One region of the Chryseomicrobium imtechense genome, then DNA from elsewhere that is predicted to be linked to it. Evidence: riboswitches for the same ligand, from Rfam matches in the RefSeq annotation. Region 1 holds a riboswitch; each other region holds the start of a gene.
The links. A riboswitch is a leader RNA that binds a small molecule or an ion and turns the genes downstream of it on or off. The one in region 1 is predicted to bind preQ1.

Region 1 (4,604 bases):
ATAGTTCAAAAAGGTCCGGCCAGGGTTTTTGGCCGGATTTTCTTATGTTTTCTTCCTATGTTTTAATAGAACGAATCATAGCGCCTCTCTTGGAAAGTGTCGGAAACATTTTACGAGGGAGTTTTTTATATTTATAAGCTGAAGGAGATTTTAACATATGCCTGAATTTAGAATTGTCGATAAGCTACAAAAAATCGATGTGGATATTAAAAGTAGTCAATTGAAGTATCATGCAAATCGTGTACTTGTCAGTAAAGAGTTTACGTTTGACGCCGCACATCATCTCCATAACTATGAGGGAAAGTGTAAAAATCTACATGGTCATACGTATCGTGTGATTTTAGGCTTAAGCGGTTATACGGACGATCGAGGATTGATGATTGATTTTGGAGAAATTAAGGAAATGTGGAAGCAAATCGAAACGTATTTGGACCATCATTATATCAATGAAACGCTACCTCCGATGAATACAACAGCTGAAAATATTGTTGTTTGGATTTATGAAGAATTACATGGTGCTTTGCAAAAGGAGCAACGGTATGATGGCGCACGTGTAGAGTTTGTAAAGCTATATGAAACGCCTACGAGCTATGCTGAAGCAAGAAGGGAATGGATGGAAGTTGAGTAAAGTCCCTGTAATTGAAATTTTTGGTCCTACAATGCAAGGCGAGGGCATGGTAATAGGTCAGAAAACGATGTTTGTACGCACAGCTGGATGTGATTATGCCTGTTCTTGGTGCGATTCGTCATTTACATGGGACGGCAGCGGCAAGCATTTAATCGTGCAAATGACGGCCGAGGATATTTGGACAGAGTTGAAACGTGTTGGTGGAAATAGGTTTTCATTTGTCACAATTTCAGGAGGAAATCCAGCACTTCTTTCCAACCTAGGTGCACTGATTGCGATTTTAAAACAAAATAATATAAAAATTGGGGTAGAGACGCAAGGAAGTAAGTGGCAGGATTGGCTATACGACATCGATGAATTAACAATTTCACCAAAGCCACCTAGCTCTGGTATGACCACAAATTTTTCGATGCTGTCTACTATTTTAGAGAAGTTGAAAATTCGAAATGGTAATCAACATATGTCCCTAAAAATCGTTATCTTTAATCAAGAGGATTATGAGTATGCCAAAGATGTACATCAACGATACCCAGACATCCCCCTTTATTTACAAGTCGGAAATGATGATATTACCACTTCAGACACTGGACAATTAGCAAATCATCTATTGGCAAAGTATGAAATGCTCATTGATCAAGTGATGATGGATGAACAATTAAATGATGTTAAAGTACTGCCACAACTGCATACTCTCATCTGGGGAAATAAAAGAGGGGTGTAAGTCTGGGCTGTAAAATGATAGGCAAATGTGGAGAAATCTTGAGTTTAGTATGAAATGAATTCACATTATTCTAGAAAAGTATCATGTTAAAATATTGATTTACAGGTACTACTATATATAATACAATGAACACTAATGAAATACCTGAGTTGTTCAGGAGAGGTTCATAGCTGATACCCTCTATAAAAAACTATGGAAACATGACAATTCGCCATGTCCATATCGGATGTGGCTTTTTTATGTCTCTACTAGATTATTTAGAGTCGTTATAGTTAGCCCTCCTTGAAATACTACGGTATTAACTTAAGGAGGTTTTTTTATGTCTGGTCGTCACCAAAAAGAAGGATTAGAGGATTTAACATTATTAGGGAATCAAAATGTGAAGTACACATTTGAATATGCACCAGAAGTTTTAGAGTCTGTTGACAATTTACATATAGACCGTGATTATTTTGTGAAATTTAATTGCCCAGAGTTTACAAGTCTTTGTCCGATTACGCAGCAACCGGATTTTGCAACGATGTATATTTCATATATTCCAGATAAAAAAATTGTGGAAAGTAAGTCGTTGAAATTATATTTATTTAGTTTCCGCAACCACGGTGATTTCCATGAAGATTGTGTAAATATTATTATGAATGATTTAATTAAACTTTTAGATCCTCGCTATATTGAAGTATGGGGCAAGTTTACACCACGTGGAGGTATTTCAATCGATCCATGGTGCAACTACGGTCGTCCAGGTACAAAATATGAAGAAATAGCAAACTATCGTTTAATGAATCATGATTTATATCCTGAAAAAATTGATAATCGCTAATTTTTCAATTTACTAAACTTTGCTTGCAAAAAGAGGAGAAAAAATAATGAAACATGATAAAGCCGTTGTTGTGTTTAGTGGCGGGCAAGATAGTACAACATGTTTGTTTTGGGCTTTAAAAAACTTTAAAGAGGTAGAAGCCGTAACTTTTGATTATGGACAACGCCATGCACTCGAAATTGAATGTGCTAAACAAATTGCCCAGGAGTTGAACGTACGACATCATATTTTAAATATGTCGCTCTTGAATCAGTTGGCACCGAATGCGTTAACGCGAGACGATATCGAAATAAAAGAAGGGGAGGAAGGCGAGCTCCCATCTACGTTTGTACCAGGTCGTAATTTAGTTTTTTTATCCTTCGCAGGGATTTTAGCAAGCCAAATTGGCGCGAAGCATATTGTGACAGGTGTATGTGAAACCGATTTTAGTGGCTATCCAGATTGTCGCGATGCCTTTGTAAAATCATTGAATGTCACATTAAATTTGTCGATGGATACATCATTTGTTATACATACGCCACTCATGTGGATCGATAAAGCAGAAACATGGGCTTTAGCAGATCAGCTAGGTGCGTTTGACTTTGTGCGTCAAAAAACATTGACATGTTATAACGGAATAATTGCGGATGGATGTGGGGAGTGCCCAGCATGTAAGCTTCGTCTGCAAGGAATGGAAGCTTATGTACAATCGTTAAAATAGGAGTATTTTAGCGAGCAGGATACCCTCAGTCATCTTAGGCAAGTCTAAATGGAGGTCGATGTCTCTCTCAATCATTATTGACATTTCAGCAAGAGGCAGCGAGTATTTAGATGAAATCTATGATGAAAATGGAAAGCTGAAGAGTCCGATCACTGGATTTGTAAATCCGCTTAGTGGGTTGTATCCTGTAGATTTTGATTACAATCAACAGTTTGAGTTGTTGGCCTATCAGAAAATTGCGGGGCGATATAATGCGGATTCTTTAGGGTATGTTTTGAATACTTTAGCATGGTCGGGTAATAGATTTGGTTTGCAAAATCAGTATGTTGCTATCTTTGGAAGTTAGGATATAAAAAGGTGTGAGGAGAGCATCAAAATGTAATCAGCTAAATAGAAAAACAACCAGTTAGCCTTTAATTAACTGGTTGTTTTTATTACAAGAGTTCTTCAGCAATCAATTTATACGACTGTAAGCGATCCATATAGTCATGAGTGATAGTAAGGATCATGAATTCATTAGTGTGGTAGATGGATTGTAACTGTTCAAGCTGCTCCCGTACTTCTTGTGGATTGCCGATGATCATTTTGCGCCGCATCTCTTCAATTTCTTGTTGATCTCCGCTTGTATATGGATAGTGTTCGGCTTCTTCTAGTGAAGGGACCCCAACGCTACCTTCCCCTTTTACCATTTTTAATTTCCAGAGAAAACCACTCTTTGCCAAGTGTTCAGCTTTTTCGGTCGTTTCTGCACAAATGACAGACACGGCTATGATTGATTCCGGTTGTTGGGATAAACCCGGTTGAAAATTTTCTTCGTAGGTTTTAAGGATTTCCGGCCCTTCTTTATCGCTCATAAAATGACCGAATGCATAGGCGCTTCCATTCTCTGCAGCAAGCTTGGCACTTTTACTACTTGTCCCGAGAAGCCATGGTTTAGGAGAAATTTCCGGAAGCGGCGCTGCAGATACTTTTGAATACATATGATCTTCCGGAAAATCATCTTTGAGGAAATGCAAAAGTTCTTTAAAGGATTCCGGCAATTTATAAACATTTTGCAAATAATTCTCCGAGAGAGCCATCGTCACTTCCGCTGATCCGCCCGGAGCCCTTCCGATCCCTAAATCAATTCTGCCAGGAAACAGGGTCGCTAGCATATTATAGACTTCAGCAACCTTGTACGGTTTATAATGCGGAAGCAATACCGCCCCTGCTCCGATACGGATTGTTTTGGTGTGTGCCCCAATGTAGCCCAGCATCACTTCCGGCGCCGAACAGGACAGTCCGGTAAAATCGTGATGCTCGGCAATCCAATACCGCGTGTACCCGAACTGTTCACCACTTTTTGCGAGCTCCATAGAAGCCTGCAAAGCTGTAGCGGGTGTTTTGCCAGCGGATACAGGTGATTGATCCAGGATGCTTAATTTCAGTCGATTTTCTCTACCCAATTTCAATCAGCTCCAGGCTGAATAGTGATGAAGAATCTTCATCTGTGAAATCAGTCCGTGAAGTAGAATAATTGTTGATGGTTCCTCTGAAGCTCAAATCGAGTTCAGGGACCTTTACATCAAATGTATTTTTGTATAAATGGACCGTGACGTCGTGGTACTCATTCCCGCCCCGTACTTCGAAATCAAACCGAATCGTCTTTGCTTTTTTTCCGGGACTGTTTGTGGAGACTCCCTGTTCAAAACCAGTTACCTTCAAAGAAAAATCGTCCAAAATCACTTCATTTACC
Region 2 (13,237 bases), on a different contig from region 1:
GGCTTGCGCATATTTTGAAACAAGACATTGCCAACTTATCGATCCATTTACGTACGCGTAAAGAGATGAGTCAAGTGGATGCGCACTGGGAGCTTATTCCGGAAATAAAAGCTTTACGCGAAGAGATTGCTCCGAATACGATGTTAACAATCAATGGAGATATTCCGGACCGTGCGAAAGGTCTTGAGCTTGCGGAGAAGTATGGGATTGATGGTGTCATGATCGGGCGCGGGATTTTCAAAAATCCATTTGCGTTCGAAAAAGAGCCACGGGAACATACAAGTCAAGAGTATCTCGACTTGCTTCGTTATCAATTGGACTTGCAAGACAAGTACGCAGAGGAAGTGCCACGTTCGATTTCGGGATTGCATCGCTTCTTCAAAATTTATGTAAAAGGCTTCCGAGGTGCAGGAGAGTTGCGCAACCAGTTGATGCATACAAAATCGACGGCTGAAGTGCGACAAATTCTTGAAAACTTCGTACTTCCGGAATAACTCGCTGCGCGCATAAATCAGTATCTTTTCTCAAACTTAGATTGAGAGAGGGTGCTGATTTTTTAGTGGAGCCGGGTGTTTAGTTTCCATAACATGACTCAGGGCACACAAATGAGTTTTGAGGGCACAGAAACGCTCGCTCGGGTCACAAAACACGGTCCGCAGGTCACAAAACGGGCAACCAAGTCGTAAACCCCTAGCTGCCCAACCCCTTTCTATTCAAAGATGTACGCAAGAACGTCGACAGCTTGGTCGACTGTTTCCACAGTCACATTTGCTTTATTCGATAACTCTTTCAAAGGATGGATCAAAGATTCGGGACGCACTATGATAGTTGGTTTTCCAAGTGTGATTGCTGCCGTCGCGTCCATGGCTGTATTCCACTGTTTATAGGACTCCCCAAACAACGCAATACAAACATCAGCCTTATTTAGGAGAACTTGTGTCCGTAAATTATTAATACCTGAAGCGGCATCATCTTTATAATACGCGCTAGGTTGCTTCCCTAAAATATCTTCCCCTACTGCATCCGATCGATCATGATTAGTTTGAGGAGAAACAAACGTAATCGCGAGGTTCTTCTCTTGTACTTTTGCTTTTACCTCATCACGCCAATCATCATGAATCTGTCCTGCTAAATACACTACAAGTTCCATCGTATTAACTCCTCCTTTAGCTCTTGATTTATCAAGTGTATCGAAATCGAGTTGTGAACGCCAGAAACACGCTATTCACGTATTTATGGAGAGTGTCACTAGCCTGGTGAATGACCATACTTATAATTCGTATTTCTAGTGCCTAAACTGTATACTGTTTGTACAACGTTCCAACACGAAAGGAAGACCATTTATGCAGTTCACGCAAAGCTATCTAACACTTCCAGCAACATTCTATAAAGAAATCCTTCCTACACCTGTTGCAGATCCGCAACTCATCATCTGGAACGAAACGGTCGCGGAGCAACTAGGCTTTGCTGGTAATCCGGCTGACTACACCAAATTCCTAGCCGGCAACGAGACGTTTGAGAACAGCCAGCCAATCGCACAGGCCTATGCCGGCCATCAATTTGCTAACTTCACGATGTTAGGGGATGGGCGCGCGATTTTACTTGGTGAGCTACAAGGAAAAGATTACATAACCTATGATCTTCAGCTTAAAGGTTCAGGCAGAACACCGTTTTCACGCGGGGGAGACGGACGCGCAGCCCTCGGACCGATGCTGCGGGAGTATATTATCAGTGAAGCCATGCATCACTTAGGGATTCCCACAACGCGCAGTCTTGCCGTCGTCTACTCAGGGGAAGGCATCCAGCGAGAAACTGTAAAACCGGGTGCTATATTGACTCGAGTCGCGAAAAGCCATATTCGTGTAGGTACGTTTCAGTATGCTGCCCAGTTTGGAAGTGTAGAAGATTTGCGCAGTTTAGCGGATTACACAATCGAACACCTTGCCATTCCGGTAAATGAACATCCATACAAATCTCTACTACAAGAAATCATAAAAAGACAGGCAACTCTCATTGCACAGTGGCAGCTCGTTGGTTTTGTGCACGGCGTGATGAATACAGACAATATGACACTAAGTGGTGAAACAATTGACTACGGACCATGCGCATTTCTCGATACGTATGACCCGGCGACCGTCTTTAGCTCGATTGATCAACAAGGGCGTTATGCATATGGAAATCAACCTGGGATTGCGGGCTGGAATCTTGCACGATTCGCAGAAAGTTTGCTGCCTCTGCTAGGGGACACACAAAAGAAAGCAATCGAAGTGGCACAGGAAGTATTAGATAGCTATCCTGAACTTTTCCAACAAGCATATAACATGGGCCTATCCAAAAAAATTGGTCTTCCTAATACAGAGCAAACATTGAAACTTGCATCCCAATTTTTGCAATTAATGCAGCAATATAAACCCGATTTCACAAGAACATTCGTAGCACTCACACTACAGAATTATTCTGATGAATTCTTTAAACATGCGGATGTTCAAGCGTGGCTAAAGCAGTACGAACAAGCACAAGGGGAACGAACACCTGAACAACAACAATTGATGGAAGCTTCCAACCCCGTCCTCATTCCGCGAAATCATTTAGTCCAACAAGCACTCGATGAAGCGGAGACTGGCTCGATGGAGAACGTGATGACCTTGTTAAAACACCTAGAAAAACCCTATATGTATTCACAAGAACAACTTGCTTTTGATCAAGGTCCACCTGAAACAGGACAAGATTTTGTAACCTATTGCGGTACTTAATTTTGAGAGGAGAGAAGACAATGAGATTTTCAGACAAAGTAGTTGTAGTAAATGGCGGTACATCCGGTATTGGTGGAGCAGTAGTAAAACAGTTTGTGAAAGAAGGAGCAGACGTCTATTTTAGCGGTCGGAGTGAAGAAAAAGCTGCACAAATCGAATCAGATCATGCGCATTTCATCGCAGTAGACAATCATGAGCCAGATCAAATCGAAGCCTTCTTCAAAAAAGTGCTGGAACATGAAGACCGCATCGATATTTTATTTAACAACGCAGGAGTGCTTTCCGTTGCGACCGGTCCGCTGTCTCGCGTGAAACTAGATAAGTGGCATGAATTGATTGCAGTCAATCAAACCGCTATCTTCCTCTACATGCAACACGCGCTGCAAGTCATGTCTAAACAAAAGTCAGGTGTCATCATTAACAATGCGGCAATTTTAGGTGGAGCCAAAATTAATCCGATGCTACCTGCTTACAGCGGAACAAAGGCTGCAGTCATTGCGATGACTAAGAGTGCTGCCCTTCGTCATGCTGGGGAAGGTATTCGTGTAAACAGCATTTCACCAGGCCCGACTGAAACCGAGCTTGCTGTTAAAGCATATGGCAGCCAGCGAGCATTTGATGAAAATTCCTCTCATCACCCAAGAGGCAAGTATGGCCAACCACATGAAATTGCAGCGCCCGTACTATTTTTAGCTTCAGATGAAGCCAGTTATATTAATGGAACAGACCTTATCGTTGATGGAGGGTATTCCCTTAAATAAACCGCAGACACTTGCGGTTTATTTTTTTTTTGGAAAAATGATTTACCTTTTGATGGCTATTCCATACAATCAAATAAAGAGCAAGGGGGGAGCAAAGTTGGAAGAATACGTTAAACAATGGCAACAAGACATAACTAAGCATCCAGAACGGATAATAAATGAAGCGCTTCAGTTGCTTGAATCTTGCGAACGAGTAGACCAACGTGCGACTCTCCATTTCTGGATTGCTCTCGGGAATCGGTATTTGACAGTTATGGATAAATGTCTGGACCATGCCTATAAATCTGAAAGGCACTTCAGAACATTGCATGACGACGAGGGACTTGCTAAAGCCTTGAATTTAATTGGCGTTGTTTATTTTTACAATGGGTTTTATGAAAAAGCGGTGCGCTATTTTTACCAAGCTAAAACGAGTGCAGATCAGGTGAATGCGATTCAAGTAGCATGCCGAGCAAATAACAACATCGGTGAAGTGTATCGAGAGACAGGAGAGTTTGAACTATCCGAAAAACATTACAAAGAAGCGCTAGAACTCGCCATCCAATCTGATGAACTGTATTTCCAAGCTATTATTTATGAAAACCTTGGGCAGTTGGCATTTCAATCGGAGCTTCTTGATGTTGCGTTCTCCTACTATCAACAGAGCAAAGAGTTGTTGCTGCAACTAACAGACATATCCGCATTAGCAGATATAGAAAATAAATTAGGTGCCCTCTATATACGGAAACGTGATTTCACACAAGCTGAAAATCATTTGCGTATGGCTTATTCTTATATTCAATCTGGTGGCAACCGTTTCTATAAAACTGAGATTTTGTTAAATTTGGCAGAGCTTGTGCAAGACTTTTCATTTAGTTATACGGAACTTTTGATAGAAGCCAAAGAATTAGCACTATCATTAGATGCGCACCACTTACTAAGAAAGATTTATGAAAAGTTATCTTCGTTTCATGAGAAGAATGAAGATTTTGAATCCGCACTTGCCTATTACAAACTTTTTCATCAGACAGAGCAGGCAATCGAATCGACAAGTGTTCGTAATAAACTTGAATTACTCCGCATTGAAGTAAAACACTCAACAGATCTCTCGCAGATGGCAACACTGAATGAACAATTGACGTATGAAATTGATCATCAACGACAAGTTGCTGAGCAATTAAAACAATCAAATTCTCAATTGAAGGAAACGACATATAAAGATGAGCTGACAAAAGTGTATAATCGGCGGGGCTTGATCCAGTATTTAGCCACAATGCGACCAGGTTCATATGTCTTCATGCTTTTAGATATTGATTATTTTAAGCACTACAATGATAGCCAAGGACATGTTGCGGGTGACCATGTGTTACAACAAGTAGCTTCTGCCCTTGAGACTGTTGTTGTTCAGTTAACTAAAGATGGAATTGTTACGAGAATGGGTGGGGAAGAATTTTTGATTGTTGCGTCATGTGGAGATGAGCAACTCCCAAATAAGTTGATCGTGTCCATTCAACAGGAGATAAAGCGACTTGGAATCACGTATGAATATAACGGGAAACAACAGGTTCTTACAATAAGTGGTGGCGGTATAGAGACAACCGAGCAAGTAAAAACTCATTTTGAGACAACGTATGCCACAATTGATCGCATTTTATATGAAGCGAAACAAAAGGGACGAAATCAGATTTACTTTTATTCAGAGGAGCTCACCTAGAGCTTCTTTTTTTACGCCATAAACTTGTCATACTTTCATAAGTCCAACAAGTCGATTTTTTGCATTTCTATTCTCTCTACGTTTACTATTAAAAAAGAGTGGAGGGACGCCCGTATGCTAGACAAAGCATTAGAGTTTTTACAAATATATTGCCAAGAGCTTGAAAAGTCACCGGACTTTTTTGAAGCGCGTAGAAATGAAATAGAAACAGAGATATACACTACTGGAACGTATACGTTGACACGCGAAGAGCTAGAATATGGGTCGAAGTTGGCATGGCGTAATAGCAATAAATGCATAGGTCGCTTGTTTTGGCAGACGATGCACGTTCATGATCACCGCACCCTTGAGTCAGAACAAGAAATCTTCGACGCTCTTATATACCACATTGCGTTTGCTACAAATGATGGGAAAATTAAACCGACGATTTCTATTTTCCATCCAAATGTTCGCATCTGGAATCATCAATTGCTTCGCTATGCCGGTTACGAGCGAGAAGGAGAAATAATTGGAGATCCAGATTCTCTAGAGTTCACCAAAGTCTGTGAACAGCTGGGTTGGCAAGGTGCGGGAACGCGCTTTGATTTATTGCCTCTCATCGTACAAGTAGGTAATAAATCTCCACAACTTTTTGAAATTCCGTCTGATGTTGTACTAGAGGTACCCATTACTCACCCGGAACATCCAGAATTTTCTTCCTTAAAATTAAAGTGGTATGCTGTACCCATCATTTCCTCGATGAAGCTTGAAATTGGAGGGATTACCTTCCCGGCTGCACCGTTTAATGGATGGTATATGGGAACGGAAATCGGCGCACGCAATCTAGCGGATGAAGATCGTTACAATGAGTTGCCACGTGTCGCAGAGTTATTCGATTTGAACCAAAAGTCAGCTTCTAGTCTATGGAAAGACCGTGCATTAGTGGAGTTGAATTTGGCGGTTCTCCATTCTTTTAAACAGCAAGGTGTGAGTATCGTGGATCATCACACGGCAGCTGTGCAGTTTAAGCAGTTTGAACAGCAAGAAATGAAAAATGGACGAGATGTAACGGGTATGTGGAGTTGGTTAATTCCGCCGATGTCACCTGCGGCTACCCATGTATTCCATAAATCTTACGACAATACTACGAAATCTCCAAATTTTTATTATCAAAAGAATCCCTATTGAAAAAGCAGCAAGCCATCTGAATGAGGCTTGCTGTTTAAACGTTGAGTTCCGTTGCGGGGCTGCTTTCCGAGGGCGCGTCGTGAGCCTCCTCAGCGCAAGTTCACGCCTCCGGGGTCTCACGTTCCGCTTTTAATCCCTCCGGAGTCAGCCCCTCCTCTGCACTCAACTTCAGTTTCATAAAAAGATTTTGTGTCGAGTATTTAGTGCAGTAGCTTTAGACAGTAATAAGGTGCCTGTCACCTATTTTGCTGAGGGAGTGCTGTAAATAGTTGTTGTTACTTTTTTCAATCGACAAGAGAAGGCAGTGAGTTCCTGGGGAATCAGAGTATGCCGGAGACCCCGCAGTGGAGGCGAGAAGTGCAAGCTTCTCGTATGCCAAGAGGAGGCTCCGGTATGCTCCCCCTGGAACTCACTGCCGTAGCGCCAGAGATTGAGTTACAGATGGTGCCTTTCACCTTTTTAATTTCGACTTTGAACGAAATCGAGTTGCGCCTCCTAGAAATCCCGCAAGAAGCCATCACGGCCTATGAAGCCAAGAGCGCTTCACAGTCCACGCTGTCTTCTCGCACAATTTCTGACCAGTCGGCTCCACATCTAAAACTAATACGTAGTCACTTTAATCAGCTTCTGAAAACTATAAATCCAACGCTGCCACCATGTAAAGCTATCCTGGTACTCTTCCACATCCACGGTAAATGCAGCATCTTCATTCGTCCACAGACGCTCAAAATAACTAGAGAATTCTTCTGCCAACTCACTATCACTGTCAGCAACCACTCGTAAGTTCGCCTCCAAATTATAATTATCCAAAGTCCGCTCTGTATAATTGGCTGCACCACTTGAAATCACCGAACGGTCTGTTTGAATATGAATGGCTTTTGTATGATATTGACCGACCACCGTATTGTACCAGCGTACTTCTAGCTTGCCCTCGGTATCTTCTACCATTTCCTGAACAACAGGTCGATTAGGGAGACCAGATTTTTGACGCCCAAAAGAATTTTCATTCGGATCTAAAATCATGCGCACTTCAACCCCACGATTGGCTGCATCGATTAGTGCATTGACGATATCTCTTTTTGCGATGAAAAACATCATCAAATCAATAGAATCACCTTCTTCTGTAGCGGCGATATCTGTTAGGAGCGCATCTAAAATCTTCTTCTCTGTCAATAATTGACCTTCGTACTCAGCTTCCTCCTCAACTTCTTGGACGCGGGGAAGCTTCGGACCACCGGACATCAAAGAAACCGCTTCTTCTGCTTCAAGCATGTCGTTGAGAAGAGGAGAACTGGTGAACTTTAGTGCAATATTGCCGTGCAGTCCACTCGCATCGTGCGGGTTTGCTGAAGAAACTAAGCCCTCTTTTTCAGTAATGACTAATTTCCTGTGATTAGCTTTGACATTTAATAATGTTAAGTACGAAGCGACCGTCATTTTTGGTGCTTCACTCGCCATGGCATTTGGAATCCAACCTTCTCCTCCAAAATCAAACCACTGGAAAAACGTTCGATAAATTCCTGAATAAATCGGTGTTGAATCTCGTAAAGGGTCTAAATCGGTATAGACGATTTCAACTCCAGCATCGCGCATTTTTTTGAACCACTTGTTTTCATAGGAACCGTATCCTTGATTTAAAGGATCCGTTATAAAAATCACTGGCATCTCTGGATTTTCTAATTTCTTCGTTGCAAGAGTTTCGGATAATTCATCTGCAATAGGGGGAAACCCCTCGTCTTCTTCATAAAAACCATCGACTAAAAAGAAATCTACGACAACGAATTCTTCAGCTTCTTCAATCATTTGATATATGCTCGAGAAAATTTCATTTTCTGTTTGTCGCTCTTCACTATTTTCATTCACTGCGTATGTTAAATCCGTGAGCATATCTATTGAAGAAATAGGCTGTAAGTCACCTGCATACGAAATACCTTCAGGCAATGGCTTGAATGTGTGCCATAAAATCATTCCTGCATAGATTACAATCAAAGCTATCACTACAATAAATAGAACTTTTTTTCGTTTCGACCACCTTTTAAATCTCCCCATTTTCTCAGTCCTCTTTCCTAGTCTCTATGTATAGTTCTTTCTTATCAAAGATACCCAAACAAGTATAAAAAAAAACGTGCACACAGTGTGTACACGTTAGTCGAGAAGTCGTGAAAAGTTTAAACGTTTGTTCAGTGCAATGAAAATTGGAATACCAAGTAAAAGTACTGCTAATTCGCCGCCAGCAACAGTTAACCAAGTCAAGAAGAATGGCAGTCCAAGAACTAACACAAGCTGATAAGCAATTATAAACATTGTAAATGTAAAAACGAGTGTATTAATTATCATTTTATGCGAATCTTTTTTTACTAACGGAATTACAGCTAAAACGATTAGTAGAGAAATCACGGAATGTCCTACTCCGAACAAAACATCATAAATCCCATTAGGTGAAAAGATGTTCGTGATAAATACACCAGCTACAATACCAAAGAAATAGCGCTTGTCAAAGATAATCAAATGATTGAACATCTCCGCCAAACGGAATTGAATCGCCCCATAAGCAAGTACAGGGACCGCCAATGATACAGCTACATATAGTGCAGCAATAATTGCATTGACCGTAAGTGTTTTCATTTTCATTTGTCAAAACTCCTTAGTTTTTTTGCGTGGGAGGATCTCGAACCACGAAGTCACAAGAGTTGATTTTACAACAAAGACAGAAAAGCGTCAACTGAAGTTTAAAGGGAGAGATTTAGTGAAAAACTAATTATAAACAAACTACTTGAACATTTATACCCCCTATGGTATATTTTTCGTACAAACAAAAAACTAATTAAGCGGAGGGAAATGATTATGCTATTTCGTTCTTTCTTTGATGATAAGCTCGCACAATACACGTATCTAGTTGGTTGCCAACGTACGGGTGAAGCAATCGTAATTGATCCATCTCGTTCTATTGATGAAATCGTTCAAGTTGCAAAAAAAGAAGGGCTTACACTTACAGCAGCTACTGAAACACATATTCACGCAGACTTTGTTTCTGGGTCGAGACAACTAGCGGTAGACCATGGAGTGAAACTCTATCTTTCGGACGAAGGTGATGAAAACTGGAAGTACGGGTACACAGAAGGTCTTGATGTGGAATTCGTGAGAGATGGAAGCAGGTTCTCCATTGGAAATATCGACTTTGAAGTGATGCACACGCCAGGTCATACCCCAGAGAGCATTTCATTTATCCTTACTGACCGTGGTGGCGGAGCTACGAAACCTATGGGAATTTTTTCAGGTGACTTCGTATTCGTTGGAGACGTTGGTCGGCCAGATCTATTAGAAAAAGCAGCTGGCGCAGAAGGCACTGCAGATAGTGGAGCACGCGACATGTTTCGTTCTATACAACGATTTAAAGAGCTACCCGACTATTTAATGGTTTGGCCAGCACATGGAGCAGGTTCTGCTTGTGGAAAATCTCTTGGGGCCGTTCCATCCTCTACAGTTGGGTATGAAAAACAATTCAACTGGGCAATGCAAATTGACGATGAACAAGCTTTCGTAGATGAACTATTAAAAGATCAACCAGAGGCGCCTGTTTATTTTGCAGAAATGAAAAAGGTAAATAAAGTAGGTCCGACAGTATTAAAACATACAGACCGTGTGCCTGATCTTTCGGCAGAAGACGTGAAGCAGGCACTTAAGAATAACAACACACTAGTCATTGACACGCGCCCGGCGACATTAGCTGAAAAAACACTTATTCCAGGCTCAATTACTATTCCGTATAATAAATCGTTTACAAACTGGACAGGATGGCTAGCGAACTATGATGAAGATTTAGTAATCATTGGTGAACCTTATGATAAGGAAGCGATTATTGAATCGATGCATTCTATTCATTTTGACCGTATCATTGGTTATGCTCCGGTAGATGTTGTAGCAGAATGGAATCAACATGATGCCTATGAGACGCTGTCCGTTGAAGAATTTTTAGAGGAAGCGGAAAAAGAGTCAACGTATGTAGTAGATGTTCGCAACGATGTGGAGTGGGGAGATGGACATTTAAATCAAGCCAACCATCATTTCCTCGGGAAAATTCGTGACACGGACATTCCAAAAGACAAGACAGTCCTTGTGTATTGCCAAGGAGGCGCGCGCTCAGCGATTGCATCCAGTGTATTGAAATCACTTGGTTATGAAGATGTGAAACATATGGCGGGTGGCTACGGGGCTTACCTACGTGAACAAAAAAAATAAGTTCACGATGCAATGAATTTAGTAATTAAAAGTAGATAGGGGAATTAGAAGATGGAATGGATAGTGATTGCTGGTGTAGTTGGTTTTATCGCATGGCGAATGATGCGTGCGAAAGGAACGGCATCCATCAATACGACCGATTTAAAAGCGGTCTTGAATGATAACTCGAAACAGTTCATAGATGTTCGAACACCAGCAGAATATAAGGGACGTCATATCCCACAGTTTAAAAATATGCCACTAAATACATTGCTAAACCAATTGACAAAGTTAGATAAAGAAAAAGAAACTGTAGTGATCTGCCAATCTGGCATACGTAGTTCTCGTGCTTGCCAAGTATTAAAACAAGCTGGGTTTACAAATGTCACGAATGTACGTGGCGGCATGAGCCAGTGGAACGGATAAGGAGTTTGCCATTTACACTTTTCGTGTAAGTGGTTTTTTGTAAGCATTTTATTTTGAAGTTGTTAGAAATGGGGCTAGACTGGAGAAGGAAAGGTCGTGAAAGCAGTGACAAAATTATCATTCCTGGACTTAGCCTCGGTTCGACAAGGCGAAACGCCAGCAGAGAGCTTTTTACAAAGTAAACAGCTTGTCCAGCAAGCTGAAAAATTAGGCTATACCCGGTACTGGGTAGCAGAACATCATAACATGCAAGGAGTTGCGAGTTCAGCAACCTCCGTTTTAATCGGCTATTTGGCCGGCCATTCCTCTACCATCCGTATTGGAGCAGGAGGCATTATGTTGCCAAATCACGCTCCGTATATTATAGCTGAACAATTCGGTACTTTAGATGCCATGTATCCTGGTCGGATTGATCTTGGACTCGGACGCGCTCCGGGAACAGATATGATGACGGCTCGAGCACTTCGCCGTGACCATCAAGGTGCGGATGATTTCCCTGAACTAGTCAGTGAATTGTTGCATTATTTAGAGCCAGTTGATGAAGCTAGAATTCCTGCCGTCATGGCAGTACCCGGCGCAGGAGCAAATGTTCCAGTCTGGCTATTAGGATCAAGCACATACAGTGCACGCTTAGCGGCTCAACTTGGACTTCCTTTTGCTTTTGCTAGTCATTTTGCTCCAGATCAATTGATGCATGCATTGCAGCTTTATCATCAAAACTTCCAACCGTCGAAGTATTTGAAAGAGCCCTATGCGATGGCAGCAGTCAATGTTGTCGCTGCAGAGACAGATGAGGAAGCAGAAAAACTGAGTACAACTTTAATCCAACAGTTTTTGAGTATCGTGCGTGGCCATAAACATAAAATGCGTCCACCGATTGCAGTAGAAGAGCTTGACTGGTCGAGTTCGGAACAGATGATGGTAGAGCGCACAGTGAGCGCACGAATTGTCGGGTCAGAAAATACGGTTCGTGAGCAACTACAGGCGTTTATACAAAAAACACAAGTAAAAGAACTGATGATCAGTACTCCCATTTATGATCTAGAAAAGCGATTGCGGTCTATGGAACTGACCATGCGCGCTTCACATTAAAAAAATGCATTGGCCAACTCTGCCAATGCATTTTTATTTAATGATTTTAATTTTAACTGTTTTGCGTCCCCAGTTGAGTGCTTGGGAAGTAGAAGGCATAAATACATCAATTTTATTTCCTTTGATTGCACTTCCTGTATCGCCAGCGATTGCATACCCATAACCCTCTACGTGAACTTTAGTTCCGAGTGGAATTACTTTAGGATCTACTGCAATTACTTTTAAATGTGGGTTTTTGCGAAGATTGATTCCAGTCTTTGTTATGCCTGAACAGCCTTTGCAATAAGCAGTGTAAGCAGTAGATGTTACATAAAACTCTTTAACCACTTCATTGCTAGTGGAGCGTGAAACTTTTTTTGTTGCTGGTTTCTTAACATGTAACTTTTGATTAATTTTGATTGTGTCTGATTTTAAATTGTTCCAAGACTTCAAATTAGAAACTGTTGTCTTATGATTCACAGCGATACGATAAAGCGTATCCCCTTTTTTTACTGTATATGTGCCAGTCGAAGCTGATGCTGCTGTAGTTGAAATGAATAGTACAAAAACCAGGACCAGTGTGCTAAGAATCTTTTTCAAGTTCTCTACCCCTATCTGATTAAGATAGAAGTATCATAGCAATTGAACATTACATTCACATTACAATTTACACGTTTTTTGTTTACAAAAATAAATCATTTTATGACATTTGTAGTTCTAAACGACTAATTCAATGGAACCTTTATACACCTCTACAGCTGGACCTCTCATCAAAACTGTTTCATCATTGTATAAAATCGCTAAATCTCCACCTAGTAGATGGACTGTTATCCATTCTCCAGCGGGGCTATGTCCGTTGCGAACAGCAGCTGCCACTACAGCACATGCACCAGTTCCGCATGCCATCGTTTCACCGGATCCGCGTTCCCAAACGCGCATAGATAATTCAGTAGAGGAGTGGACCACTACAAATTCAGTATTGATTCGCTCTGGGAAAGCGGGATGATGTTCAAATACGGGTCCAATGACCGTTAGATTCAAATCATGAATTTCATCAAGGAAGGTTACAAGATGAGGATTCCCCATGCTCACTGCCGTTACTTGATAGTCTCCAATCGATGTTGTGAAAGTATAATCAATCCATTCTG
Region 3 (13,237 bases), on a different contig from region 1:
ACGTACCCGGCCATTCAAAAAGCCTATGACGAAGCTGCAAAAATTAACCCAGACGCCTTATTCATTGGGGAGGGCTGGAGAACGTTTGCGGGGCATATCGCGGAGCCAGATCTTGCTGGGATGGGTGCCGATCAAGACTGGATGAATAAGACAGATGACGTCGGCGTATTCTCAGATGAGATTCGCAATGAATTAAAATCTGGCTTTGGTTCTGAAGGAGAGCCACGCTTCTTAACAGGCGGTGCGCGTTCTATTGATACAATCTTCAACAACATCAAAGGACTACCATCGAACACGGCACACGATGACCCAGGTGATATGGTGCAGTATATTGAAGCGCATGACAACTTGACACTATATGATGTGATTGCACAATCCATCAAGAAAGACCCAGCAATTCCTGAAAACAACCTTGAAATCCATAAGCGTATGCGTTTAGGAAATACATTGATTTTAACTTCTCAAGGAACAGCATTCCTTCATGCGGGTCAAGAGTATGGCCGTACGAAGCAGTGGTTCGGCGAAGGTGTTCCGGAGCAGAAGTACCATGAATTAGAAGATGAGACAGGTAAACCATTTGGCTACTTCATTCATGATTCTTATGATTCTTCGGATGCCATCAACATGTTTGATTGGCAAAAAGCGACGGACAAAAAGAAATTTTCGATTAACACAACAACCCGTGCGTATACAGAAGGACTGATCAAACTTCGTCGTTCAACGGATGCTTTCCGACTCGGCGAGCTTGAGTTGGTGAATGAAAATGTTCGTCTGCTTGAAATTCCTGAAGTGCAAGCGACAGACTTAGTCATCGCGTACGAAAGCAAATCCACAGACGGTACCGGTACGTATTATGTGTTTGTCAACGCGGATACGAAGAGTCGCACACTTTCACTAGGCGATTTAAATTTAACAAAAGGAGAAGTCCTTGTAGACAATGACGAGGCAGGCGTCAAAAAAGTGAAGAAGCCTTCTGGATTCTCGCTAACGTCTTCTCAACTGAAGCTTGATCCATTAACAGCTGTTGTGGTGAAAGTAGAAGAGAAGAAAGGGAAAGGCAAGGCAAAAGGAAAAGACAAGAAGTAACTCAAAAGACCAGCAGCCGCTGGTCTTTTTTTGATGGTGCCTATTTGGGGAAGTTTTTGTGGTGACAGGCACCATTTGGAAGTGACTTCCATTTGGTGGCTGTCACCTATCCACGGTCCACGCTGTCATCTCGCACAATTTCTGAACAGTCGGCTCCACATCTAACTATATCTACTCAATATTCAGATAACTCATTGCAAATGTTAGTCAATCTATGCTACAGTACTAACAACAAAATGAAGTGTAAACTTCAAAACTACAAAAAAGAAGGGAGAGCTTCGTATGGGAGAAGACACTTTAAAAACAAAAATTGAACACGTCTTTCCTTCCCTTTCAAAATCTCAACAGCGCGTCGCCAAACTGATTTTAGATTCTCCTACGCTTGTTCTTATACATTCAGCTGCGGAACTGGGAAAACATGCGGAGACATCGGAGACAACTGTGATTCGTTTCTGCTACGCACTCGGTCTCTCTGGTTATACAGAGCTTCAATCAACTATTACATCAACGGTTGTTCAGACGAGTTCTCTTGGGACCTACATAGCATCTAAAGAATCCTATACAGACGAAGAACAGTACGCATCGGTGATCATGGGCGCAATCAGCCAACAAATTACCGACATCGCTTCTCGAATCGATGCTCAACTTTTTGATGAAGCAACCAAAAAACTGCATACAACAAAACGCGTTGTGATTATTGGGGAAGGGGCATCCTATATTGCGGCACAGTGGCTCGGGTTTACGCTCTCCATCCTGCGACCGAATGTTCAAGTCGCAACGAAAGATACAACTTCATTATTCAAGCTGTATCGTGAAATAAATGAAGACTGTCTGATCGTGCTGATTTCACTTCACAGGTACTACAAAGAAGCTCTGCAAGTGACGGAGCAATTCAAATCCCTTGGTGCAGAAGTTCTTGCCATTACCGATTCCTCCGTTGCCCCGGCCATTCTTCTAGCGGATTATCCGTTTGTGTTGCAATCACCGAATCATTCCACAATCGACTTGCTTCCAGCTCTAATGGCATTCCTCAATACGCTGGTGGCAGGTATGACGAAACAAGATTTGCCGTATTATGAAGAACAACAGAAGATTTATGAAAAATTGCACGTGAACTATTTACAAAATAGATGGAGCTGATGAAATGTCTACATTGAAAACTACGCTTGCGCATCACTTTGACCACCTACATGCGCATCCTGAAGTCAGTTGGGAAGAACATGAAACTACGAACTATTTGGTACAAGAACTTGAAGCATTGGGACTATCTCCAAAGCGCTTTAAAGACATGACAGGCTTATATGTAGATATCGGAAAAGGGACGCCACGTGTTGGTATTCGGACAGATATCGATGCTTTGTGGCAAGAAGTAGAGGGTGAGTTTAAAGCGAACCATTCATGTGGCCACGATGGACATATGACAATGGGGCTTGGGGCTGCAGCTCTCTTAAGCGAAGCAAATTTGACTGGAGCGGTTCGAATCTTGTTTCAGCCGGCAGAAGAAAAAGGGAATGGAGCGCTCGCACTTTTAGACCAGGGTGTTATTGATCCCCTGCAGTACTTATTTGGAGTTCACGTCCGCCCCCTCATTGAACTTCCAGAAGGGGTGCATAGTCCCGCACTTCATCACGGAGCGGCTCGTATGATTCGAGGAACGATTACTGGTATCGAAGCACACGGGGCAAGACCCGAGCAAGGAATCAATGCAATTGAAGCGGCGGCTGCTCTTATTGATGCACTGAAACGGATTTGGATTCAACCTGGGCGTTCAGGTTCGATTAAAATGACACATCTCCAGGCAGGTGGGACTGCGGCGAATATCATTCCTGGTAAAGCCACATTCTCTTTAGATTGCCGAGCGCAAGAAAACGATACGATGGACTTGCTAATCGAAGGGTTGGAGCGTGCGATTGCGTCTGTCGAGACGTTTTATAAAGTCTCCATTGACTATCATGAAGGCGCCAAGATAGTAGCTGCGCAAGTGAATAAAGAAGCAGCAAGCTTACTAAAAGACGCAATCATTGAAACCGTAGGAGAGTCTCATTGTGGGCCAGAGATTATTTCACCTGGTGGAGAAGATTTTCATTACTTTTCCTTCCACAAACCTGAACTTAAAACAACGATGCTCGGGCTGGGTTGTGGCGTGACACCTGGACTTCATCATCCGGAAATGACATTCAATACAACTTATTTAGAGCAAGGTGCACGTATCTTAGCCTCGGCAGCGAAACTAGCAGTAGAGAGATGTGAGGAGGGGTCTCCATGATACAGTACCGCGAGTTACAATCTCGTGAAGATTTGGCAGGCATGCAAGCCCTCGAACGAATCATATGGGACATGGAACCTATTCCCCTCCATCAGACGATGACAGCTATCAAACACGGAGGAGTCATCGTCGGTGCTTTTGATAGAGAAGACTTAATTGGATTTAGTTACGGATTTGCAGGGTTCTCGGACGGAAAAGCCTATTTATGCTCGCATATGCTTGGTGTTCACCCTGACTACCAATCCAAAAAAGTTGGAGAAGCGCTGAAATATCATCAACAAACATTTGCTGCTAAGCGAGGCTTTACTCACATGGTATGGACCTATGATCCGCTTGAGGCCCGGAATGGGTATTTGAATTTGACTAAGCTTGGAGCGGTATCTTTTAAGTATTTAGAGAATTGTTATGGGGAGATGACAGACGGTCTAAATGCAGGTCTACCCTCTGATCGTTTTGAAGTACACTGGCCAACTACAGCTTCTCGAAGTGAAATCGACTTTCCTGAACCTGAAAGTTTAGCGGATATCGTATGGGTGAATGAGATGCCTCTCTTGACGAATATACGAAAAGTCGGTTCTGCACAAAGTTATACAATGCCGATTCCTAAAGATTTTCAAGCGCTAAAAAAACAGGATCCGAAACTGGCCATCCAGTGGAGGCTAGATTCTCGAAAGCTGTTTCAAGAGTTAGTAGCAAACGATTACTGTGCAATAGAACTAAAGCAGGATAGGGACTGGCATTCCTACATATTTGTAAAAAAATCAGAAGTTTATTATGGAGGAACCGCATTATGAAAATTGTTGAAGTCACATTACGCCACTTACAAATGGAAATGAAAAGTCCATTTTCGACTAGTTTTGGCACCTTTCAAACGAAGGATTTCATTCTATTAGAAGCAATAGATGAAAAAGGAACAGTTGGTTACGGAGAATCCGTTGCGTTTTCGTCCCCTTGGTACAACGAAGAAACGTTTAAAACGAATTGGCATATGCTTGAAGACTTCCTCATTCCGCTTATCTTAGGCAAAGAGTTGGCTCATCCGGATGAAGTGACGGAAGTATTTTCAACCATTCGCAAAAACAATATGGCGAAGTCGACAATTGAGGGCGCTATTTGGGACATCTATGCGCAGCAATCGAATCAATCACTTGCAGCTGCACTTGGTGGTACAAAAACTCAAATCGATGTTGGGATTAGCATTGGCATCCAAAATTCAGTGGAAGAGCTCGTAGAAGTGGTTCGTGGCTACGTGGAAGAAGGCTATAAACGCATCAAAGTGAAAATCAAGCCGGGCTGGGACGTTGACGTGATGCGTACGCTCCGCAACGAGTTTCCAGATGTCGCGATTATGGCAGACGCAAATTCAGCCTACCGTTTAGAAGATACTGCACTTCTTAAGCAATTAGATGAATTCAATTTGACGATGATTGAACAACCACTTGCATCAGATGATATTATCGACCATGCAACGTTACAAAAAGAACTGTCGACACCCATCTGCCTTGACGAAAGTATTCATTCTCTTGAAGACGCTCGTAAAGCAGTGGAATTAGGTGCAACAAAAATTATTAATATAAAAATTGGTCGTGTAGGCGGATTGACAGTCGCAAAACAAATTCATGATTACTGTATGGATCAAGGCGTTCCGGTGTGGTGTGGGGGTATGCTAGAAGCAGGAATTGGCCGTGCCCATAATGTCGCGCTCACGACTCTTCCAAATTTCATATTGCCTGGTGATACAGCAGGATCTTCTCGCTACTGGGTGAAAGATATCATCGAGCCTGAGGTGGTAGTAGATAAAGGCGTTATTCACGTACCAACATCGGCAGGTATTGGCTATAAACTAGACTATAAAGCAGTAGAAGACTACACTGTGATGAAAAAAACTTACAACTTAGACTGACGGAGGTAGTTTTATGAAACGAAGTTTACAGATGGCTGGCGCGTTCGTCGGATTAATTGTGGGAGCGGGATTTGCTTCTGGTCAAGAAATCCTACAATATTTTACGAGTTTTGGTATATGGGGGATAGCAGGAGGAGTTGTAGCGACAGCACTGTTTGCATTTCTCGGGATGACACTTGCGCAGCTTGGATCTCAATTACAAACTACCTCACATAAAGGAGTTATTTATCATATAGGTGGCCGTTATTTAGGACTTGCACTGGATGTACTCATTACATTCTTCTTGTTCGGTGTAGCCGTGGTTATGTTTGCAGGGGCAGGTTCTACATTTGAACAAGTCTTCGGGTTAGATGCTCGCATTGGAAGCATCATCATGGTCGTTCTAACAATTCTAACTCTATTACTGAACCTGAAAAGCATTTTAAATGTCATTGCCTCTATCACGCCGTATTTATTGCTAGTGATTTTAGTCATTCTTGGGTATTCACTAGTAACGATGGATTTATCGATTGCTGAAGCAAATGCAATTGCAATAGAACAATCTTCAGCAGCAGGGAACTGGTTCCTTGGGGCATTGCTTTACGTTTCGTATAATATCGCTTGCGGGGCTGCACTCTTGATTGTGATGGGTGGGGCGGAAAAAGATCGTCGTGTAGCAGGAATTGGTGGTGCATTAGGTGGGGCATTACTTGGACTGATGATCATCTTAGTGAATGTAACTTTGTTTGTGAAAGTGGACACAATCGCTGGTGTTGATTTGCCGACACTTGAACTTGCAACGCAGATTCATCCAGTAGTGGGGATTTTGATGGCAATCGCTTTACTTGCCATGATTTATAATACTGCAGTCGGGATGTTTTATTCGTTCACAGTTCGATTTATTCAGCCGGACCATAAATCATTCAAGTATGTGATTGTATTCGTGGGTATAGCAGGCTACGTAGCAAGTTTAGTTGGATTTACGACTCTTGTGAGTAAAGTATATTCAACAGTTGGTTACCTAGGCTTTGCCCTCATGGCTACCATTATCGTCGCATGGGTTCGAGAACGAAAGAAATAATTTATCAAGTTCCTAGGGATGATTTCACTACGCAAGGAAATTCGCGTTTTGAAACCTTCCCTGGGAACTTTTCAATTACTCATAAAGAGGTACGCCGATATGATTTGTCCAAAAGCTTGCTTGAGACTCTGGCATAGGGTTTACAACAACACGGTCGGGAGTAAATGTCACCTCTGTTGGATAAAAAGAAGGCTCAATAGCTAGAATGTCGTCGCCATCTGTTTCAACAGACAGAACGGCAACGCCGCCATAATTGGTGTTTTCAATTGTCTGCCCACTAAAGAAGTTTCCAAGGGAATAGAAGATATGTGTTTTTTTATCGCCAGATTCCATTACTTCATAAGGTTGTAGAACATGCGGATGTCCACCAAAAATGATATCTGCTCCTGCCTGGTGTGCAATCGTTGCTAAGTAATTTTGTTCCTCATTTTCCTCTAATTCGTATTCAGTTCCCCAGTGCATAAGTGCAATTACAAGATCTACTTCCGCATCCAAGTCACGAATATCACTTTGAATTTTTGCTACATCGATAAGATCTACAAGATAGGGTTGGTCGGCTGGCACGATGTGTCCATTTAGCCCATATGTATAGGAAACAACCCCGATTGTAAGCGCATCTACTTCAAAGATGCGTTTCGTGGCAGCGTCTTTTTCAGATGCATAAGCGCCAACATAGGGTAAATCCCGCGCTTGTAAATTTGCAAGCGATTGGCGCAATCCGGCTGCTCGTTTATCAAGAGTGTGATTGTTCGAGACCATGACTAAGTCGGACCCGAGATCAACTAACCCATCGACAATTGTGTCAGTACTATTAAAATTTGGATAGCCAGAAAGCTCAAATGCTTCCCCAGCTGCTAGAGACTCTAAATTGATCAAGAAGAAGTCCAATGATTGGGTCATTTCTCGGACACCACTGAAGGATGGACGGTAATCTTCATAATTGTTTAGATCTTTATGCAACAAGACATCCCCAGCCATTCCAATGGTTACTGTGCGAGTAGGAAGTTCGAAATTTTGAGAAGAACGGTCGATAGGATGAAAAGTGAGCTCATAGGAAAAGGTAGGAAGCAAAAGCTCTTGAACTTTTTGATAACCAATTGAATATGCAATAACACTGATAACAATGAGCAAACTTGCCCAAGCAGTCCATGAGAACCACTTCATAGTAATCAACTCTCTTCCATTTCATTGCTTTAATCATAATAAATACTAGGTACACTGTATAGGAAAAAATATCTAATAATTTTTAATATGAGAATGAGAGAGTTGAAAAAATACATTCTAAACTAATCGGAATTTTGATATACTGAGAAAGTAAATAAACCTGCTTGTGCAGGAGAGGTTCATAGCGGACACCCTCTATAAAAAACTATGGATACATGTCACTTCGCCATGTCCATTCCGGGCATGGCTTTTTGTATGCATTCGTATTTTTTTCCTCTCTTGAACAAGTACATTTCAAGGAGGATTTTTTTATGTCAGGACGAACACACGAACAAGGATTAGAGGAGCTTACATTGCTCGGAAATCAAGGTACTAAGTATCCACAAGATTACGCACCAGAAGTATTAGAGGCGGTCGACAGTCTGCACGCAAATCGGGACTACTTTGTGAAATTCAATGCACCGGAGTTTACTAGTCTCTGCCCAATTACAGGTCAACCAGACTTTGCCACGATGTATATTTCTTATATTCCAGATCAAAAGATCGTCGAGAGTAAGTCATTAAAATTGTATCTATTCAGCTTCCGTAATCATGGGGATTTCCATGAAGATTGTGTAAATATCATCATGAATGATTTAATCACTCTACTTAACCCTCGATACATTGAAGTGTGGGGCAAATTTACACCACGTGGTGGAATTTCGATTGACCCATGGTGCAACTACGGACGCTCAGGTACAAAATATGAAGAGATGGCATTCCACCGTTTAATGAATCACGATCTCTATCCTGAAAAAGTGGATAACCGGTAGGAGGTCGCGGCATGTTACTTTATCTAAATGGATTATTTGTAGGCCTGCTGATTCTTGCAAACATTGTGGCAGTTAAATTGTTTTCAATCGGAGAATTTGCGATTTTGCCTGCAGCCGTCGTGATCTATATCTTTACCTACCCAATTATTGATGTCATTGTCGAGGTGTACGGGAAAGAACAAGCTAAGCAGACGGTTCGCGCTGGTCTCGTCACGCAACTTGCTGCAATTCTTTTTATCGGCATCACAATTGCCTTACCCTCCGCATCGTTTTGGGAAGGCCAGTTAGCGTTTGAGGAGATTTTAAGTGGCAGTATCCGTATTATTGTAGCTAGTTTGATTTCATATTTCATCAGTACAAATTTGGATGTCTATGTGTTTGATAAGCTGAAAAAGCGTCATGGTGCAAAGAAATTGTGGCTTCGAAATAATGCGTCTACAATGGCTAGTCAATTACTCGACACAACTATTTTTATTACGATTGCATTTGCAGGAACGGTTCCGGTAGGAGTTCTTATCGGAATGATTGCAACACAATATGTTGTAAAGTTTTTTGCATCAATTGCTACTACGCCATTAGTTTATGGAGTGGTGTATGGGATACGAAAAGGTATAAAGCAACAAAAAGTCATTGCTGTGTCGTAAGTATTTAGCTCCCCAAAAAATGGGGAGTTTTTTTCATGCTATGATGGAGTCAAAACAAATGCACTGAGGTGAAGAAATGACCTACATACCCCATCATTACGCAAACTTACTACTCCATCAATTACCTGCTCTAAAGACGCAGCCTCAAATTTTAGATGTCGGATGTGGAGAAGGATGGTTGACAAGACAACTTAGTAAAACCTATCCGGGTGCAACTATAACGGGCACTGACAAAGACTATAAAAAAATTCAAAAATGTCGCTATGAGGCATCTAATCAAAATCTGTCTATCCACTATCAGATTCTCAACCATGATCAGTCAAAGTTGGCTTTAGAAGAATCCTATGATTTGATTTGTTGTCATAATGTGCTGGCACATTCACAAAATCCACAACAGCTCATACAAAAGCTTGCCAATCAACTAAATCAGGGAGGAACACTCTCCATCATTTCAGAAAATCCAGCTGCAAAAGCGCTCGAAGAAAATTTTCGGGCATTGTCGCCAACTGCTGATATACAGTTAGAAACTATAGGAAAGATCTATGATCTACATGTAGAACAAGTGAAAGAGAGAGTTCAAAAAAGCTCAGATTTGCGCATACTCTATCCTCTGGAAGATTTATTGCATTGGAGCAATCAACTAGGAAAGAGATATGACGTAGAAGTAAAAGGGCTTAGCTATATAATGGACTATTTAGATGAATCGTATCACTGGCTAGAAGAAGAAGTCGCGCTACAAAACAATACTACTTTCTTTTCCTACTTCTATCACATTCTTTTGAAAAAACTATCGTAACAAATGCATCACTAGTGTAAGGTAAATAAGAAACTACTTCGTACAGAATAGGAAAGAAAAACATGAGAGAAAATATTTACAAGAGGACTTTATGGATAGTAGTCTTATCCCAAATATTTGGGGGAGCTGGACTTGCGGCAGGAATAACTGTTGGAGCTTTGATTGCGAGGGATTTATTTGGGCTCACGACACTGACGGGTGTTCCAGCAGCGCTCTTTACACTGGGTTCGGCCGCTACCGCTTTTACTATAGGACGACTGACACAAAAGATTGGACGCCGCATTGGACTTAGTATCGGTTTCTTCTTAGGAGCGTTAGGGGCGATAGGCGTTATCATTGGGACGACGTTGGAATGGATTCCTTTATTTTTTGTAGCATTATTTATATATGGTGCTGGGACAGCAACAAACCTTCAAGCACGTTATGCGGGAACAGACCTTGCACTTCCGACACAACGAGGAAAAGCTGTAAGTATTGCACTTGTTTCGACTACACTAGGTGCAGTCGCAGGACCAAATTTAGTGGGACCGATGGGACGAGTAGCAGAATCCCTCTCGCTTCCTACATTAACAGGTCCGTTTATTTTGGCGGCCAGTGCATACTTCATTGCAGGTTTGATACTATTTATTGGTTTAAAACCAGACCCATTTCTCCTTGCAAAAGAACTTGCTAAAACACAACAACCAACGGCTACGAGCCTTCTAGAGGTCACTTCAAAAAAAGGAGTTATTCTAGCAGCTCTAGTTCTCGTCATTACACAGTTTGTAATGGTAGCTATTATGACGATGACACCTATTCATATGGAAGGACACGGTGCCGCAATTGGTGCGGTCGGACTTGTCATCAGTCTTCATGTCGCCGCCATGTATCTACCTTCACTCATTACCGGAGTGCTTGTAGATAAAATCGGCCGCTCTCCAATGATCATTGCAGCTAGTGTGACTTTAGGAATAACAGGAATTCTTACACTTCAAGCTGCTGGAGACAGTTTAGTTGAGATGGTGATTCCTCTTGTTTTGTTAGGTCTTGGTTGGAACTTTGGCTTGATTGCTGGGACATCCCTTCTCATCGACTCGACGAGTATAGAGGTGCGGGCAAAGTATCAGGGGACGATTGATGTGCTTGTGGCAATTGCTGGAACGCTAGGGAGCCTAGTTTCTGGAATTATAGTGGGACTCACAAGTTATGCACATCTTGGTATTGTAGGTATGAGTATGGCTTTACTGCTACTACCTATACTTATACTTTATTATAGAAAATAACTTGTATTGATAAATGGTTTGTAAAAGAAGCGCTCACAACTAGTGGGCGCTTCTTTCATGTAACCAAGTTTTCAATTGGTTGGTATCTAATGGGCGACTATATAGATAGCCTTGAATCGTTTCACATCCGAGCTGAGAAAGAAGATGCAGTTGATTTTCTGTTTCGACTCCTTCGACTACAACACGTAAGTCTAAAAGGTTCGCCAAGTCTAGGATGGATTTCACAATACCTAAGCTTTTTTTATTGCTCTCGATATCTAAAATAAATTGCCGATCAATTTTGATCTCATCGATAGTAAAATGCTGCAAGTAGATAAACGCAGAAAATCCTGTACCAAAGTCATCGATACTAATTTTAAATCCTAGAGCATGGAGTTCGGCTATCCGACTTTGCGCAGCTAAATAATCGCCCATCGCAACATTTTCTGTTATCTCAATAATGACGTCAGAAGATTTCACGTTATATTTGAGTAAACAAAGTTCTAAATGAGGAATCAGTTTTTCGTGTAAAAAATGTCGTGGTGAAACATTAATTGAAATGCTACATTGGTCAATTCCTTGGTCTCTCCACTGTTCTAGTTGGTAAAATACGCGGTCAATGACCCATTCACCAATCGGTAAGATAAGGCCGGTCGATTCTGCATGCTGGATAAAGTCGATAGGAGGAATAATTCCTTTTTCGGGATGCTGCCAACGTATTAACGCTTCAAAGCCTTCAACTTCTCCAGTGCGTGCATTCACTTGCGGTTGGTAATACAAACTGAACTGTTGCATATCCAACCCTTTTCTAAGGTTAAATTCAGTATCGAACAGAATTTGGCTGGCCTCTTTCATAAATGGATTATATAAAGAGGAAATACTTTGAGTGCTTAACTTTTTTCCATAGCTAAGTGCAATTTGCGCATTTTGCAAACACTCTTTTACGCTAGTCCCATGAATTGGATAGGTCGCACTTCCATAACTGTACGAAACATACACTTCTTGACCTTTGATGATATAAGGTTTTTTCAATTGGATTAACAGGTCGTCTAAAGGCGTAGCAAGGAAACTTGGAACAAATAGTACGAAGTGGTCCATCGCCAATCTAGCTACATGGGACGGGTTTGGGAAGAGTGCAGTCAATCGATCGGCAATCTGTTGAAGCACCTGATCGCCACCATCAAATCCCAATACTTCTTGAATAGTCACAAACTGATCGATCACTAAATAAATTAACTTTCCATCTTCAGAATTTGTAAGGATAGAAGCAACCGTCTGTTCAAAGCCATTTTGATTCATGAGTCCCGTAGTTTGGTCTACGTAAGCTAGATGTTTCATTCGTTCTTCGGTCTCGATGCGGTAAATACGTTCATATAAAAAAGCAACCATATCAGCAAGTGTGCCCACTAAAGTTTGATCTAACTCTGACCAATGCCTTTTCGACAATGTCTCGCAGCATAACACCCCGCCTATACCCGTACTCATCATAATGGGGGCGTCTAACATGGACTGTATACCCCCATGGCCTTGAAGTATTGGGGGTACATCTCTCACGCTCAACTTGGATAAGTTCTGCTATCGTCTGACAGGCATGCTCAAAAGTCTCACGTAATGATTCTTTAGTGATGGTCCGTGATTGTGCGAGTTCGAACAACTTCATTTGTTGTTCACGCATTGTCGATTCAAGTTCAAGAAGAGACTTTAAGGATTTCTCTTGTAGACTCTTGTAGAGACTTAAGAACCGCAAATAAATCCCCAGAGGGTGTTTTAGTAATTTCTACTTCATAGGCTATTTCTTGAATTGAAAAGGTGAACGATGAATTTTCATTTGTTTTATGCTTTTCCATGAACTGTTCTTTTTGCTCATTGGTAAGTAATGAAATGATATTCGTAGTATCGATTAGTGGATGAAAATCGAGGGTGCTAGGGTCGATAAGAATAACTGCAATGGTTTGCCCCATGAATACCCCTCCTCCGTTTCAAGTGATTATCATAAAGATACCATGTTCGACGTTTTTTAACAGTATGAATAGTTTAGAAACTTTACTAAATGCTAAAAATCACAAATAATTCACAACTACATCAAGTTTATATGACAGTTGTCACTAATAATGAAACACGAAATCGCTTACACTAATAGGAAATACGTAAAGGTGGCAACTTATTTTTATGAAATTAATGGCAGATTCGACGTGTGATTTATCACAAGACGTCATCACAGCTTATGAGATTGATATTATTCCTTTAACTGTAACGATAGAGGGT

Region 2: it holds a riboswitch for preQ1, as region 1 does, so the genes downstream of both, AB5N96_RS09805 (QueT transporter family protein) here and queF (preQ(1) synthase) in region 1, are expected to answer to the same signal.
Region 3: it holds a riboswitch for preQ1, as region 1 does, so the genes downstream of both, queF (preQ(1) synthase) here and queF (preQ(1) synthase) in region 1, are expected to answer to the same signal.

The regions. Positions count from the first base shown of each region.
Region 1 is NZ_JBGOBM010000003.1:281,104-285,707, reverse strand. It holds gene queD (6-carboxytetrahydropterin synthase QueD) at 158-628, shown strand; gene queE (7-carboxy-7-deazaguanine synthase QueE) at 621-1,349, shown strand; PreQ1 riboswitch class I at 1,503-1,549, shown strand; gene queF (preQ(1) synthase) at 1,669-2,169, shown strand; gene queC (7-cyano-7-deazaguanine synthase QueC) at 2,216-2,869, shown strand; partial or broken gene AB5N96_RS04675 (YybI family spore inner coat protein) at 2,943-3,215, shown strand; gene AB5N96_RS04670 (LLM class flavin-dependent oxidoreductase) at 3,304-4,296, opposite strand; gene AB5N96_RS04665 (DUF3219 family protein) at 4,307-4,604, opposite strand, start outside.
Region 2 is NZ_JBGOBM010000009.1:55,047-68,283, reverse strand. It holds gene AB5N96_RS09840 (tRNA dihydrouridine synthase) at 1-494, shown strand, start outside; gene AB5N96_RS09835 (YtoQ family protein) at 710-1,150, opposite strand; gene AB5N96_RS09830 (protein adenylyltransferase SelO) at 1,344-2,753, shown strand; gene AB5N96_RS09825 (SDR family NAD(P)-dependent oxidoreductase) at 2,774-3,514, shown strand; gene AB5N96_RS09820 (tetratricopeptide repeat-containing diguanylate cyclase) at 3,612-5,207, shown strand; gene AB5N96_RS09815 (nitric oxide synthase oxygenase) at 5,322-6,374, shown strand; gene AB5N96_RS09810 (phospholipase D family protein) at 6,975-8,423, opposite strand; gene AB5N96_RS09805 (QueT transporter family protein) at 8,520-9,005, opposite strand; PreQ1 riboswitch class I at 9,013-9,057, opposite strand; gene AB5N96_RS09800 (MBL fold metallo-hydrolase) at 9,219-10,613, shown strand; gene AB5N96_RS09795 (rhodanese-like domain-containing protein) at 10,665-11,018, shown strand; gene AB5N96_RS09790 (LLM class flavin-dependent oxidoreductase) at 11,115-12,110, shown strand; gene AB5N96_RS09785 (3D domain-containing protein) at 12,144-12,689, opposite strand; gene dapF (diaminopimelate epimerase) at 12,807-13,237, opposite strand, start outside.
Region 3 is NZ_JBGOBM010000005.1:53,089-66,325, reverse strand. It holds gene AB5N96_RS06460 (pullulanase) at 1-1,086, shown strand, start outside; gene AB5N96_RS06455 (MurR/RpiR family transcriptional regulator) at 1,369-2,226, shown strand; gene AB5N96_RS06450 (amidohydrolase) at 2,231-3,352, shown strand; gene AB5N96_RS06445 (GNAT family N-acetyltransferase) at 3,349-4,146, shown strand; gene menC (o-succinylbenzoate synthase) at 4,143-5,255, shown strand; gene AB5N96_RS06435 (YkvI family membrane protein) at 5,269-6,315, shown strand; gene AB5N96_RS06430 (CapA family protein) at 6,391-7,479, opposite strand; PreQ1 riboswitch class I at 7,648-7,694, shown strand; gene queF (preQ(1) synthase) at 7,791-8,291, shown strand; gene AB5N96_RS06420 (queuosine precursor transporter) at 8,303-8,935, shown strand; gene AB5N96_RS06415 (class I SAM-dependent methyltransferase) at 9,012-9,731, shown strand; gene AB5N96_RS06410 (MFS transporter) at 9,794-10,993, shown strand; gene AB5N96_RS06405 (sensor domain-containing phosphodiesterase) at 11,033-12,526, opposite strand; gene AB5N96_RS06400 (hypothetical protein) at 12,661-12,933, opposite strand; gene AB5N96_RS06395 (DegV family protein) at 13,142-13,237, shown strand, end outside.